DNA from 2 places in the Deinococcus metallilatus genome. Region 1 is predicted to be linked to the other one. Evidence: riboswitches for the same ligand, from Rfam matches in the RefSeq annotation. Region 1 holds a riboswitch; the other holds the start of a gene.
The links. Region 1 has a riboswitch for cyclic di-GMP ahead of E5F05_RS03190 (hypothetical protein). Riboswitches for the same ligand answer to the same signal wherever they lie in the genome.
Positions count from the first base shown of each region.

Region 2: another riboswitch for cyclic di-GMP. It lies ahead of E5F05_RS13760 (hypothetical protein); the one in region 1 lies ahead of E5F05_RS03190 (hypothetical protein).

Region 1 is NZ_CP038510.1:709,275-716,830, forward strand. Features, by position in the region: gene E5F05_RS03180 (DUF11 domain-containing protein) at 1-2,432, opposite strand, end outside; gene E5F05_RS03185 (DUF11 domain-containing protein) at 2,568-4,562, opposite strand; gene E5F05_RS03190 (hypothetical protein) at 4,587-5,093, opposite strand; cyclic di-GMP riboswitch class II at 5,280-5,363, opposite strand; gene E5F05_RS03195 (SDR family NAD(P)-dependent oxidoreductase) at 5,810-6,637, opposite strand; gene E5F05_RS03200 (flavin-containing monooxygenase) at 6,640-7,556, opposite strand, start outside.
Region 2 is NZ_CP038512.1:1,605,865-1,613,420, reverse strand. Features, by position in the region: gene cax (calcium/proton exchanger) at 1-562, shown strand, start outside; gene E5F05_RS13780 (lipase family protein) at 573-1,931, opposite strand; gene E5F05_RS13775 (Cof-type HAD-IIB family hydrolase) at 2,121-2,915, opposite strand; gene E5F05_RS13770 (2-phosphosulfolactate phosphatase) at 2,936-3,688, opposite strand; gene E5F05_RS13765 (hypothetical protein) at 3,698-4,288, opposite strand; gene E5F05_RS13760 (hypothetical protein) at 4,350-4,844, opposite strand; cyclic di-GMP riboswitch class II at 4,921-5,005, opposite strand; gene E5F05_RS13755 (PhzF family phenazine biosynthesis isomerase) at 5,065-5,952, opposite strand; gene E5F05_RS21465 (hypothetical protein) at 6,029-6,241, opposite strand; gene asnS (asparagine--tRNA ligase) at 6,452-7,556, opposite strand, start outside.

The sequences.
Region 1 (7,556 bases):
CTGGTCAGGCCGCGCGCGAACACCCCCCGGCTGCCGGGTCGTCCGCCGTCCTGCGGCAGACTCAGCGGCGCGTAGGGCACGCTGGCGGGGTCCAGCCGCAGGGCGGTGAAGCCCTCCGGCACCGCCGCGAAGTGGTAGCGGCCCTGGCCGTCGGTCAGCGAGATGCGGCCGTCGGCCAGCACGACGCGGGCGCGTTCGATGGGCGTATCCAGATCGGTCTGGTACACCCCGTCGCGGTTGCGGTCCACGAAGACCACGCCCACGATGTCGGAGAGGGCGGTGAAGAAGCCGGGGCGCAGCTTCAGGCCCGCGCGCGCCTCGTTGGAGGCCACCACCGCGCCGTTGACGGCCTGGCCGGTCGCGCTCACCCGGTTCACCAGTTCGCCGGTGGCGCCGGGCAGCACGCGCACGGCGTAGGTCAGCACCGCCTCGGTCTGGGGCCCCAGGGCGCCCAGGGTCCAGGTCAGCACCCGGCCCGAAACCTGCGGGTCCGCCAGCGGTTTGCCGTTCATCTGGCCGCTGCCGGGAAGGTAGGCCACCCCGGCGGGCAGCGTATCGGTCACGGTCAGGCCGCCCAGGCTGCCCACCTGCGACAGGTTGCGGAGACGCACGGTGTAGTTCAGGCGGTCCCCGATGGTCGCGTCCGGCGCACTCACGGTCTTGCCCACCGCGAGAGCCGCCGACCACACCGCACTCTTGACGGTGGGCGAGTGCAGCGGCGTGGTGAAGTCGTCGCCGCTCAGGTCAAAGGTGTTGGCGAGCGTCTCGCCGTCCTTGACCGTGTCCGCCACCCGGGCACGGAGGGTCAGGCGGCGGGTTTCACCGGGGGCCAGGCTGCTCAGGGTCCAGACCACCGCGCCGCCCTGGAGCTGGCCGCCGTCGGAGGCGCTCACGAAGGTCAGGCCGGAGGCGAGGGGGTCACGGATCATCACGTTCGCCAGCGCCCGGTCGTAGGGGTTATGCACGCTGAGGGTGTAGGTGAGCGTCTCCCCGACCTGGACCTGACCGCTGGGGTCCACGGTCTTGTTCAGTTCCGGCAACCGCGACTCCACGCGGGTGATCAGGTCAGTGGTGCTGTTGCTGGTGCCGCGCCCGCCACTGGCCTTCAGCACCAGCTTGACGGGGTCGCTGCCGGTCAGCTTCAGGCAGACCTGAAAGTTCAGGCTCTGGCCGGGGGCGAGCCGGACCGGCTGACTGAGCGGCTGGCCGTCCACCCCCAGCAGGCTCAGGTCGGCCGCCCCGCTCTGGAGGGCGGGCGTCACCGTGAAGTCGTCGGTCACGTCGCCGGTGTTCTGGAGGGTCTGGGTAAAGCACAGCGTCTGGCCCACCACCGCGAAGTTCCCGGTCTGGCTGTCCTGGGCGCTGCCCTCGGGGGCGGCCGGGTTGCCGACCGGGCCAAGCGCCACGGCGGGGGTGTAACGCACGTCCAGGGCCGCCCCCGCCTGCTGGCCGGACACGCCGCCAGAGGTCACGTTCGCCAGGTTACGCAGGGTCCTGTTCTCGGCGGCGGCCGAGGTGAGCAGCTTGAAGGTCAGGGTGGCGCGTGCGCCGGGGGCCAGGCTGGGCAGGCGCAGCCGGATGGCCGCCACCGGGCTGGTCTGGCTGGCCGTGAAGGTGCTGCCGTCGGCGCTGTACTCGACCGTGCCCGCACTCGCCACCGCGCTGCCCGCCACGAAGCTGCTGCCCGCCAGGTCGAGGGTGTTCAGGGGATCGGTGACGATCACCTCACGCGAGGCACCCTGGCCGCTGTTGACTACCGTGAGGGTCACGCTGCTGGCGTCGCCGGGCTTCACGTGTGCCGGGCTGAAGCTCTTGCTGAAGCCCAGCACGGGCGGCTGGTCCACCACCACCGCCGCATAGTTGTTGGTGTCGCTGGCCCCGCCCAGGTCCTGCCCGCACGAGGCGTTCAGGCTGACCGAGGCGCCGCCCCGGTCGCTGCCAGCGGTCTGCACCGTCATCAGCAGCCGGGCGGACTTGTCGGCGTCCAGCGTCACGCTGTTCACGCTCTGGGCACCGGGGGCGATCTGCCCGCTGCCGTCGTCCAGATAGATGTTCACGCTCCCCGGCGCGAAGGCCGAGGAGGCGTCGAGCAAGCTGGACAGCGCGAAGGTGTTGGTCTGGTTGCCCACGTTCAGCACGCTGTAGGAAAAGAGGGCCTGTTCGCCGGGCAGGACGTGCCGGGTCTGGCCGGGAGCGCCGGGGGTGCCGTCGGGCGTGATACTGACGGCGCAGACCGGGCTGACCACGGTGGTGACCCGGTCCGACACCGCGCTGATGCTCTCGCCGTTCGGACCCAGGGCTTCGGCGCTCGCCTGGTTGGTGATGACCGTGCCCGCTGGGGTGCCCCCGGCCAGCGCCGTCCCGTGAAGGGTGAGGCCGAGCAGCGCCAGGCAGGGTGCCACAGCGGTGATGAGGGTGGACAGTTTACGCACGGAACCTCCGAACATCCATCTGGTAAGGCGCGACCCGGAGGGGGAACGCGGGCGGAATTTGTGGGTTCTGCTGTTGGGGTGATGCCAAAAGGTGAGGCGGGCGCGCGCCGCACAAAGGACGCGCGCCCGAAAAGATCAGTTGACCGTGACCTTGAAGGTTTCGCTGATGCCCTGGCCGGGCTTCAGGATGTCGTTGGTGTCGATGGTGTTGTCGTTGTTGACGTCGATGGCGACCTCCACCTTCTGTCCCGCCGTAGGGACGGTGGTCGGGGTGGCCGAGGGCTGCCAGGTGCCGCCGTTGAAGCGGTACATCAGCTTGGCGCCTGCGGGAAAGCCGTAGTTGTTGGCATCGAGCATCGACGCCGTGACGCTCACGAAGCTGGTGTTTGTGGGCACCGTGTCCGAGAGGATGTATTTGGTGATGTTCGAGTTGTTGGTGTTGCTGCCCGTGATGGTGTAGGTCAGGGTGGCGCCGGGGGCAGCCGTGTTCTTGTCCACCGTCTTGGTCGGCGTGTAGAGGTTCTGGGTGGTGGCCACCGTGAACTTGTCGTCCGCGTCGGTCGAGGTCGTCCCGGTGGTGGGCGAGGTCGCCGTCTGGGTCACGGTGTAGGGGCCGGGGAGCGTGTTCTGCGGCACCGCCACGCTGGCCACGAAGCAGCTCTTGGCCCCCGCCGCCAGCGAACCGGTGGACGTGAGAGCCGTCGTGTTGTCCGCGACGCCGTCGCAGTTGGCGTCGGCGTAGTAGGTCACCGCCGGGTTCGCGTTACCCGTCGGGATGCTGACCGCCACTGTACCGGTCAGGTTGAAGGTGTCCGGGGTCGAGCCGTTGTTCACGACGACCATCGGGAAGGTCACCGGGGTGGTGCCGGTCGTGGCACCCGTGGTCGTGACGGTCTTGCTGACGGCACTGGGCGTCGGTGTGCCGTTCACGCTGTCGGTAAAGAGCACGCCCGGCAGGTTCACGATGTCAGTGGTGGTGTCGGTCTGGGCACCCGCGCCGCCGTTGGCGGGCAGGCTGTTCTGGCTGGTGCTGGTGACGGTGACCGTGGGGGCCACGCCCGAGGAGGCGGGGGCCGAGTTGGCGGGGAAGGTCACCTTGACGCGGAAGGTGTACTCGGCCCCCGCCGCGAGGCTGCCCGTGTTGGCGATGGTGGTGCCGCTGGTATCGGTGATGGTGACGGTCGTACCGGTCGGGAACCCGGCAGTCGCCGTGCTCAGATTGAAGATGTCGGCGCGGTTGCCGTTGTTCTTGACCGTGTTCAGGAAGGTGACGCTGGTGGTGGTGCTGATCGCCTGGGCGTTCTGGCTGTCGCCGCTGTAGTTGATGGTGACCGGGGTGCCGTCCGGGCTCTGATAGGAGGTGACGGCCACGGCGTTGCCCGGGTCCACTTTGCCGTCGGCGTCGGCGTCCAGGTTGGGGCCGACCTGCCCAGTGTCGGTACGGGTGATCTGCGCCTGGTTCCAGTTGTCGGTGTCGTTGGCGGGGGCCGTCTCGGTGACCGCAGCGCCGGGAACCACCGTGCCGTCTGGCGCGGTGTAGGACTGCGACGTGATGGTGTGGGGGGTCAGCGCCACGATGGCGTTGGTCCCCAACTTGTCGCCGGTCTTGGCGCTGGTCGGGACGGTGTACACCACGCAGAAGGTGGCGCTCTGGCCAGGGTCCAGGGGACCGGACGTCGTGGCCGCAGTGGCGGTGCAGTTGCCGCTGCTGTCGGTGGTGTAGTAGACGGGCGTGGTGGGGGCTGCGCCGCTGGTGGCACTGTAGGTGGTCTGAGTCACAAAGGAATAGGTGTCCTGCGTGACGTTGCCGGTGTTGGTGATGGTGTACTTGAAGCTGGCCTGCTGTCCGGGAACCAGGCTCGCGGTGCCCGCCGGGGTCAGACCCGCGCCGTTGGTGCCGGGCGTGCCGCTGCTGTTCTGGTTGTTCAGCAGCACGGTGAAGCTGGGCACGGCGCTCACGGTGGTCACCACCGCGTTGGAATACACGGTGGTGGGGTTGGTACCGCTCGCGTCCGAGAATGAGGCGGTGGCCTGGTTCCCGATGGCGGCCCCAGCGGTGGTGCCTGCCGCGTAGGCCGAGGCCAGCGAGAGGGCAGCGAGCAGGGCAATGGTTTTACGGACTGTCTTCATGAAACCTCCGGAGGTGGGCAAAGATCAACGGACCTTGAAGCGGGCAGTGAGCGTCACAGAGTCAGAGGGGTTCAGGGTGGGCACCACCCAGCGGACATTGGTGTACTCGCTGGGCTGCACCACGACCTCTTTGGTGACGGTCTTGCCGTTCTCGGTGACCGTGATCTTTCTGGTGATGGGCGCGGCCGCGTAGGTCTTGCCGCCGTCAATGCTGTACTGCGCCCTGTACACGCTCTCGTCGGCCTTCATGAAGACCTCGTTGGCGGGGACCGGCAGTTGCAGCGCGATGTTCTTGAGGGGCTGTCTTCCGGTGTTGCTGGCCTTCACGCTCTGCTGCAACACGTCGCCGGGGTGAACGGCGCTCACCGGCACGAATTCTTCCTGGGTCTTGCCGTTCTTGGTCACGGTCTGCACCAGCAACTGACTCAGCACCAGCTTCAGTGGGCTGGCGGCCTGCTGCGCGGCGGCGAATCCGGCCAGGGCGAAGGCGACGCAGACAAAACGGCGCGGGGGCAGGGTTAGAGATTTCATCACAGCTCCTTCGGATCAGCGGGACGGCAGAGAACCTGGAAGCGCTTCCTGACGCACCAGCGCAATTGGGCTTCACTTGAACGACTGGACAGCCCCAGAAGAGGGGACGAACAGTTGTAGCGAAACCCCTGGCAAGGCGTCTGTAAGAAAACGAAAAGGCGACCGACAAACGTGTCACCCAGGGGTTCACGGTTTCGTCGGTCGCACCACTGGCTCCACATGCGGCAGGTGCCCGGATATGCCGCACGCTTCATAGCTCCGGAACGGGCAGAGCCTAGGGCAGAAGCCATTACCAAACCCTTACAGTCTTCTCATGCCCTCAGACCAGAAACCGGAGCGCCGGGCCTCGTCAGATGCTCCAGCCCATCAATTCCCGTTTTGGTCCGGCGGAAGACCTCAGTCCTGGCCTGCCCTCCACGTCCTTCTCGGCCGCGCAGCGAGAAAGCGGACCACGGACTGCGTGTGCCGAAGCCCCGGGGCCAGACTGAGAACCTGTTGGAAAAGCGGGCTGGCTCTGCCGTTCCGACTCCCTATTCGCAGAAATCAATCCGTTCCAGGCAGGAACCGCCAGCTCTGCCGCTCTGCGCGCCTCCCTTTCCGAAAGTGCCCCTGCCAGGGGAGGGGGCTGGGGGAAACGCCTTCCGACGCCACCCCCAGCCCGCCTTTTCAACCCGCCCCGAGGCCACGTCCCGCGAGGCTCTCCATGAACTGCACGCTCAGCGAGCGCCCCGCAGCACCTCCAGCACACGCCCGTACGAACCGGGCAGCAGACGCGCGATCCAGTCGAGCAGTCTGGCGTCGTTGCCCACGAGCACGCGGGCCTGGCGGCGCCCGGTCCCATGCAGGATGATCTCGGCAGCTTGCGCCGGATCGAGGCGCAGCAGGCGCTCGAACTCGCGCTGGCCCGCCTGCGTTTCCACCTGGCTGACCCCCTGCCCCACCCGGGCATTCCGGGCGATGTTGGTCCGCACGCCGCCGGGAAACACCGTGGTCACGCCCACCCCCTGCGGCGTGAGTTCGTGGCGCAGCACCTCGCTGAAGCCGCGCACCGCGAACTTGCTCGACGAGTAGGCGCTCTGCCCGGCGGGGCCGATCAACCCGAACAGGCTGGAGACGTTCACCAGTTGCGCGTCCAGCGTGGACCGCAGGGCGGGCAGGAACGCTTTGGTCAGCGCGACGACCGCGCGGAAGTTGATGTCCATCACCCACTCGAACTCGTCCAGGGTGAGCTGCTCGAAGGTGCCGCCCAGCGCCACGCCCGCGTTGTTGATCAGGAGGGTGACCCGGGGATGCTCGCGCAGCACGGCGTCCGCGAGGGCGGGAATCTGCGCCGTGCGGCTGAGGTCGAAAGGATGAACGCCGATCTTCAGGGCGGGATACCGCTCCCGCAACTCCGCCGCGACCGCGTTCAGCCCCACCTCGTCGCGGTCGATCAGGGCGAGGTGGCTTCCACGTACGGCCAGCCCACGCGCCAGCGCACGGCCGATGCCGCTGGCCGCCCCGGTCAGCACCGCCGTGCCGTTCTGGAAGACGTAAGGCCGCAAGGTCAGGCGCTCCGGGGAGCGGCGCTGCGGGCGGGGAGGGGCCGGGGACTCAGGCGGAGGCGGTACTGCGCGGGGTCGAAGTGCTGCAAGGTGCGCCGGAAGCTCGCCGCCCGTTCGGGCCAGAGCGAGGTGTTGCGGCCGCCCGCGTCGATGTACCAGCTCGTGCAGCCGCCCTGCATCCAGACCGTGCCTTGCAGCTTCTCCTGCAACAGCCGGTTGTAGGCCTCCTGCGCCTCCGGGCGGGGTTCCAGCGCCAGCAGGTGTTCACGTTCCAGGTACGCCAGCGCCCGCAGGATGTAGCCGATCTGCGCCTCCATGATGTACACCATGCTGTTGTGCCCCAGGCCGGTGTTCGGCCCCACGATCAGGAACAGGTTCGGAAAGCCCGCGACCGTGGTGCCGTGCAGCGCCTCCATGTGGGGTTGCCACACGTCCGCCAGCGAGCGCCCGTCCCGCCCGTAGATCAGCCGGGCGATGGCGGGCTGCGTGGCGTTGAAGCCAGTGCCGCCGATCAGCACGTCGAACTCGCGCTCCTGGCCGTCCGCCGTCACGACGCGGGAACCGCGCACCCCGGTGATGGGTTCGGTCACCAGTTCGACGTTCGGCTGCTGGATGGCCGGGTAGTAGTCGTCCGAAACCAGGATACGCTTGCAGCCCAGGCGGTAGTCCGGCGTGAGCTTGGCGCGCAGGGCGGGGTCGGGAACCTGCGCCTCCAGGTGTTTGCGCCCCAGGTTCTCGGCCAACTGCCCGAAACGCGCGTTCGAGAAGGTCAGGAAGCGGGCCTCGGCGTTGCCGAAAATCCACTGCCGCGCGAGGCGTTGCAGGGCGGGGTAACGGCGGAACAGGGCGCGGCGGCGCTCGCTGGTTTCATGGTCCATCCGCGGCATGATCCAGGGGGCCGAACGCTGGAAGACGGTCA
Region 2 (7,556 bases), on a different contig from region 1:
CTACCTCGCCTACATCTACTTCACGCTGGTCAGCCACCGCGACATCCTCTCCACCGCCGACGACCCGGACGCCCACGACGAGCACGAAGGTCCCCTCTGGAGCGTGCCCTACGCCGTCGGCGTGCTGGCCGCCGCCACCATCGCCGTCGCGTTCATGTCCGAGTTCCTGGTGGGGACGCTCGACGCCGCCACCGCCGCCCTGGGCCTCACCGAGTTCTTCGTGGGCCTGATCCTGATCCCGATCATCGGCAACGCCGCCGAACACGCCGCCGCCGTGCTGTTCGCCCTGCGCAACAAGATGGACCTCTCGATGACCATCAGCCTCGGCTCCACCGTGCAGGTCGCCCTGCTGGTCGCGCCGCTGCTGGTGCTGGCGGGCCTGCTGGTCGGGCAGCCGATGAACCTGGTCGTGACGCCGCTGGAACTTGCCGCTATCGGGGCCGCCGTGGTGATCGCGGGCAGCGTGGTGCGCGACGGCGAGACGAACTGGCTGGAGGGCCTGCTGCTGCTGGCCGTGTACGTGATCCTGGCCCTGGCGGTCTTCTTCTACCCGCTGCCGTGATCCGGCGCATTCAGGCCAGTCCGAGCTGCCCCCGCACCCACGCCCGGATGGCCGGATCGCTGAGAAAGCCGGTGTGCGTGAAGTGCTGAATCTGCGGGGTGGGCACCCAGGTGACCGTCTGGAACCTTCCCCGGAAGCTGTCCGCCGTCAGGTACCGTTGCATCCCCAGGAGGGGCGTGCCCCGCTGGTCTTCCAGCGCGTTGCTGATCAAATACAGCACCGTCCGGGGATACAGACCCGCGATCAGCGGGGAAATCTGCCCCACCTCGGTGCGTTCCTCGGCGTCGGTCAGGCCCATCAGGGCGTAGCGCGCGTGCGGCAGCCGGGGCGTCTGCCGCGCGAAGGCCAGCGTGTTGGCCGGGGCCAGGTACACCACGCCTTCCACCCGGTCCCGCAGCGGCGTGAGGGTGGCGGCCGCCCGCTCCAGATGATCCAGCAGGATGCCGCCCAGGCTGTGCCCCACCAGCGCGACCCGCAGCGGCGGCAACCCGTCCAGAAAGCCGAGCAGGGCCGTCCCCACCGCCCCGGGCCGCACGAGGGCCGCCATCCGGTCCTTCATCTGCTGCCACAGCGTGCGCGGCGGGGGAAACACCGTGCGGATGACCTGCTCGACGAGGTAGGCCTCCAGCGCATTCGGGTCGGCCGCTGCTGCTGCCGTGGTCGCCAGAGCCGCCCGCAACTCCTGCACGCTGAGGCTGACCTGGTCCCTGTCCGCGCCTTGCAGCAGCGGGGCCACGGCGGGCTGCACGGCCTGCCAGGTGTGCTGCCCCAGCAGGACCGCGGTTTGCTGCGCCGCGCTCTTCACGGCGCTTCTCAGGTCGGCCGGATGGGCCTGCCAGTGCTCGACCAGTGCCCGCACCTCGGCGGAGTCCCCCGCTGCCTCCGACCCGATCAGCCCCTGGAGGTCCGCCAGGAGGCGCTGCTCTCTTGCCTGCGCCTGGGCGTCCAGCGTGGGGGCCGTCACCGGGCCGCTCGCGTTCCCGCTGAAGGCCCCCAGCGGAAAGAAGGCGGCGGGATCGCTGCGGCGGTACAGCGCCAGGAGCTGACCGACCACCCGCACCAGCCCGCTGAAGAGGTGCGTGTTCGTCAGCCGGTCCAGGGCCTCTTCCAGCCCGGTCCGGGTGATGAAGGTGACGGTCCAGCCCGCCTCGTCCAGTTCCCGGACGTGTCCTGCAAAGGCCTCGCCGGACGTCTGCGAAACCAGGCCGCCGTGCGCGGCCAGCAGCACGCGCGGCGGCGGCGGTCCTGCCCGCGCGGCCTCCGCCAGGGCCGCCTGCCAGCCCGCGTACGCCCCCAGCGAGGCGGCATCCAGGTTCAGATCGTCGTCCAGCACCAGGCGCAGGTGTCTTTCCGGCGGTTCTTGTGGCATCGCTTCCCCCAGCGCATGACCAGCGGAACGAGTGAACGGGGGGCCCGGGACCAGACCTCGCCCCTGAGCTTATACGAACTTCAGGTGAGTCGGAGACGAACCCGAGCGGAGCGAGAAAATACCGGCTTGCGGCGATGGAAAACCTTATGGTGGCCTGTCCGTATGTTCTGGAATCAGAGCAAGTTGGTATTACAGGGTCAGGGCCAGCCTCACCGCTTCCACCAGTCCGCCTTCATCCACGTGCCCGACGTGGTAGCGGGCGGCGGCGTGGGCTTCGGCGTCCGCATTGCCCATCGCGACCGGATAACCGACCTCGCGCATGGCGGTCACGTCGTTGTGCCCGTCCCCGACCATCATCACCCGCCCCAGCGGCACGCCGTACTCGGCGGCAACCTGCCGGACGGCGCTGCCCTTGCCGACCCCCGCGCGCGTCACGCTGATGAACAGCACGTCCGGCATCACCGGGCTGCCCGCCGGGTGCAGGTCCAGGCCCGGGTGCGGTTCGGCCTGCACCGCCGGGGCCTCGGCGTGGGGCACCACCCACTGCGCCCGCACGCGCGTGCCGGTCAGTGTCTCCGGGTCGCGCGGGACGTAAGGCACCCCCAGCAACTCCGCGTGCCGCCGCGCCAGGTCGCCCGGCTGCGTGACGCCGTACTCGTTGTCGGTGTAGACCTCCAGCAGCCGCCCCGTCTCGTGGGCGCGGGTCAGCAGCAGCGCCAGGCCCGCCTGCGGCAGCGGTTCGGACAGGCTCGCGCCGCTGCCCACGTTCACCACCGACGCGCCGTTCTGAAAGACGTGCCAGCCGTCCGGGTCCAGCCGCCGCGCGTAGGCCAGCGCGTTCCCGAAGGCGGGCCGCCCGCTGCACAGCGCGATCCGCACGCCGCGCGCCCGCGCGTCCGCCAGCGCCGCCCACACGTCCTCCCGCACCACGTTCCCGGTACCGACCAGCGTTCCGTCCACATCCACACACATCAGGCCGAGCATCCGGGCAGTGTACGCCGCGCTCAGTCCGCCGCGTTCACGAACACCCCCCCCTGCAACACCGGCACGCCGCCACTCACGTTCAGCTCCGCCGCCAGCGTCACGTCCTCCGCGAAGCCCCGGTCCACCAGTTCGGCCCCCGAGGCGCAGGTTCTCAGCATCTCCGGCAACCGCTCCCACAGCGCCAGGAAGGCGGTCCGCGCGCCCTGGGCCTCCGGGGAAGGGGAGAGGCCCGCTGAGCGGCACAGCGCGTCCACCACGGCCCCCGCCCCCAGAGCGTCCTCCAGCGCGGGCCGCAACGACCCGTCCGGCCAGCGTTCCCCCGCCGGAACCACCAGCACCCGCCGGAAGCGTCCGCGCAAAAAGGCGCCCACCGCCCCCGCATTTCGCAGGCACGCCGCGAACACCGCCGCCCCGCTGCCTTCCTGTGCCCACGCGCAGAGCGTGGCCCCGTTGGGCGAGGGCAGCACCAGCCGCGTCCCCGGGGGCAGTTTCAGCAGCGAGGCGGGCGAGAGCGAAGGTCCACCCGCCGCCCGCTCTCCCGCCAGCAGCGCCCCGTGTTCAGCGGCAAACGTCGCCGCCCGCCTCTCCCGCCAGCGGTAGGGCAACACCGCTGCCCCGCGCGACACCCCCACGTCCACGCAGGTCGAAAAGGACAGCACGTCCACGATCACCACCGCTTCGGCCTGCGGGGCGAGGTGCCGCACGCCCGCCTCGCCCCACTCCAGCCGAACATCGAACCCGTGTTGTTCCCAGAACGCCGCCTCACGAGCCATGGGGCCACGCTACCAGCTCACGTTGAGGCCCACGCTCCCGCCCACCCGGCCCTCCCTGGGATTCACGTTCACACCGACACTCATGCTCCAGCGCGGGTCGAGCGGCGACTGCGGATTGCCCGACACGGCGTAGCTGAGGGACCCCTGATTGCTTCCCGGCGTGTAATAGAAGGACACGCTCTGGTTGAGGGCTTTGGCGGGGGCGACGATATACGGCACCGTCACCAGCACCTGCCCCGCGCGGTTGCTGACGGTGAGGGTGCCGTTGTGTGCCCCCAGCGCCACGCCGCTGACACTCTGGAGCGAGTAGGCGTTCAGGCGCACCACGCCATTCTCGCTGCCCAGCAAGACCAGACGCGGGTCGCTCGTTTTCAGCACGACTTCGGTGTTTACTTCACTGAACAGCGTGAAGTTCAGGTTGCCGGTCGTGTAACCCGTTTGCAGCCGCGTTTCCAGCCTCTCGGGTTGTACCAGAACGTGCCGGGCGACTTCCAGCGGCGCCGCCTGGGTGCTGCTCGGCGTGAGGGTGATGCCGGGGGCCGCGAACTGCGCGCCCGCCTGACCCGCGAGCGCCAGAAGAAGGCAAACCGTCCGTCTCATCAAGGCTCCTGCAAAACAGGACGAGCCGGAGCGCCCGTCCTGCCTCAAGGGAAAGGAAAAGTCAGTTGCCGCCGGTGCCGAAGGTCAGGTCACCTGGTGCGGCGTCGTCCGCCGTCGCGGTGATGGTGAACGTCACGGAGACGTTGCCGGTGTAGACCGGGTCGCCCGCCTGGGCCGCGGCGAAGGTGAAGGTATAGCTCAGCGTCCCGCTGCTGCCGCCCGCGATGGCCACGTTGCTGGCATTCACCGGCGCGATGGTCAGCTTGCTGGAAAACGCCCCGCCGCTGGGGGTGCCCGCCGCGCCGCTGACCTTGATGTTCCGGCTGGTGGGATTGCTGACGGGCACGCTGACCGTAAAGCTGGCCCCCGGCCGCACCTGGGCCGCCGGAATGGTCAGGGTCGTCTGGGCGATGGTGAACTTGACCGCGTCGCTGGCTGTTCCGCTGGCCGTCAGGGTCATCGTCGCGTTGTTGTGGTCGGTGGACGTGCTGTCTGCGGCGAGCGCGCCGCCCGTCAACAGCGCCGCAACCAGAGCCAAAGCCTTGAAGTGATGCATCAGAATCTCCTCCCCGGAAAGGATTCTTCCGGTGAATCAAAGCTTTCCGCGCATTCAGTTGAATGGGTCGGGAAGCTGAACGAAAAGCCGGTCGCACCACTGGCTCCTCCTGTCCGAGGTGCCCGCATTACAGGACAGGATTCAGCGCCTCTCTTCGTCAGAGAGGATTCTCTTAACGAAGCACGCCCAAGATAATGCAAACTTCCTACAGAAGTCTTACTTACGTTTCCGCCGTCCAGTACCCTTCGCGGTTCAGCGCGGCGCGGCCCCCCACGCGCACCTCCTGCACCGTCTGCCCCGCGAGCGTCACCTCGACCTCCACCTCGCCAGGGGTGCCCAGCGCGTGGCCCTGGTACACCACGCCCCAGGCCCGCCCGCCCCGCACCGGCAGGCGGCCTTCACGCGCCAGCAGCGCGAGGAGCGCACCCGCCGCGCTGCCCGTGACCGGGTCCTCCGGAATCCCGACCGCGGGCGCGAAGTCCCGCGCGGCAAAGCGGCTCACGCCCATTGGGGCGTAGGTGTACACGCTGGTCACCTCCAGCGCGTCGGAGAGCGCGTGAATCCGCCGCAGGTCCGGTTCCAGCCCGTCGAGAATCACGCCGTCGAGCAGCGGCACAAAGACGCTCCAGAGGCCCGTGCTGGCCGATGCCAGCGGCAGCCCCCGGTGAATCATGCGCTCGTCGAGGCCCAGCGCCTCCGCGAGTTCGGCCCGCAGGGCGCGCGGCACCGGGCGCGACTCCAGGCGCCGCTGCGCCATCCACACCCGCGTGGGCACGCCCGCTTCCGCCTCCAGCATCAGGGGAATGCGCCCCACCAGCGTTTCCAGCACCAGCGGGCCGCCTCCCCAGTGCCCACTCTGGGCCAGCCTCAGCCCGAGGGCGACCGTGGCGTGCCCGCAGAACTCGATCTCCTGCGTGGGCGTGAAGTACCGCACCCGCACCGCCTCCCTGCCCATCCGCGTGACGAAGACTGTCTCCGGCACGTCCAGAAACGCCGCGAGGGCCTGCATCTCCGCCTCGGACAGTTCCCCGGCCTCCAGCACCACGCCCGCCCGGTTGCCCTGTCCCGGCGTATCGGTGAACGCGCTCACCTCGCAATACGCGATCATGGCGGCACTGTAGCGCACTCCTCAGAGCGCGAGAAACAAAAATTTCACGAATCGGATCTATCGTGAAAACATTCACTTAATTATTCCCCTGGGGAAGGGGAGGGCCGGGCGGAACACCCGGGGGGAAGGCCGCCTGTTCCGCCTTTTCCCCGAGCTGTTTCCAGGAGATCAGGGCCCCAGCCAGCCCACCGTGCGGCTTCAGCGCGTAGCCGGGGAGCATTCCGGCAAGGTTGAACTCCAGCCGCTCGTACAGCGCCGAGGCTCCACCATCGGCCGCGGTGGCAAGCACCAGGAGGGTGCGCCCCCGCTGCGCGGCCAGAGCCTCGGCCGCGGTGGCTGGGGCAGGTCATCATCTTGGCGATAAGGCGACGGCCGCGCCCGGATCGAGCGGATGCATGAAGCTGACCGAGCCCGCGTTCGCGACCGTCTCGATCAGCAGTTCGCTCAGCCGCTCAGGGCTCTGATTTCGATGCTGGCGTCGCCTTTACCTCTGGTGTGCTCAGGGCACCATGCGGGTCAGCATGCGCGGGAAGGGGATGGCCTCGCGGATGTGGTCGATCCCGGTGATCCACGCCACCGCCCGCTCCAGCCCCATGCCGAAGCCCGCGTGCGGCACGCTCCCGAACCGCCGCAGGTCGAGGTACCACTCGAAGGCCTCCCTGGGCAGCCCCTCGCGCTCGATCCGCGCCCTGAGCAGCTCGTAGTCGTGGATACGCTCCGAACCGCCGATGATCTCACCGTAGCCTTCCGGGGCGATCATGTCGTCGCAGAGGGCCAGCCGGGGGTCTGCGGGGTCGGGCTGCATGTAGAACGCCTTGATCGCCGCCGGGTACTTCTCGACGATCACCGGGCGGTCGAAGTGGTAGCCCAGGATCGTCTCGTGCGGCGCGCCCAGGTCGTCCCCCCACTCGACCGGCTGCACGTCCGCCTGCACGTTCGGCGGCAGGTCGCCTTCCTCGATGTGCTTCCGGATGATCTCCAGCGCCTCGGTGTAGGTGATGCGCGGATAGTTTCCCTCGGCGGCTGGCCGCAGCTTCGCCAGGTCGCGGCCCAGCACCTCCAGCTCGGTCCCGCATTCCTCCAGCGCCCGGCGGACCAGGAAGCTCACGAACCGTTCCTGCAAAGCCATGTTCTCGGCGTGGGTGCTCGGCGCGACCTCCGGCTCGACCATCCAGAACTCCAGCAGGTGCCGCCGCGTCTTGCTCTTCTCGGCGCGGAAGGTCGGCCCGAAGGTGTACACCTTGCCGAAGGCCAGCGCCCCCGCCTCGGCGTGAAGCTGCCCGGTCTGCGAGAGGTACGCCTTGTCCTCTCCGAAGAGGTCGATCTCGAACAGCTCGGTCGTCCCCTCGGCGGCGTTCGGCGTGAAGAAGGGCGCGTCGAAGCGGATAAAGCCCTCCTGATAAAAGAAGTCCACAATGGCGCGCTCCACGCAGTCACGCACGCGCAGGATCGCCCAGGGCCGCCGGTGCCGCAGCCACACGTGGCGGTGATCCAGCAGGAACTCAATCCCGTGTTCCTTCGGCGTGATGGGATACTCGTCCTGGTTCTCCGCGAACGGCACCAGCTCGCGCACCGCGAGTTCCACCCCGCCCGGCGCGCGCTCG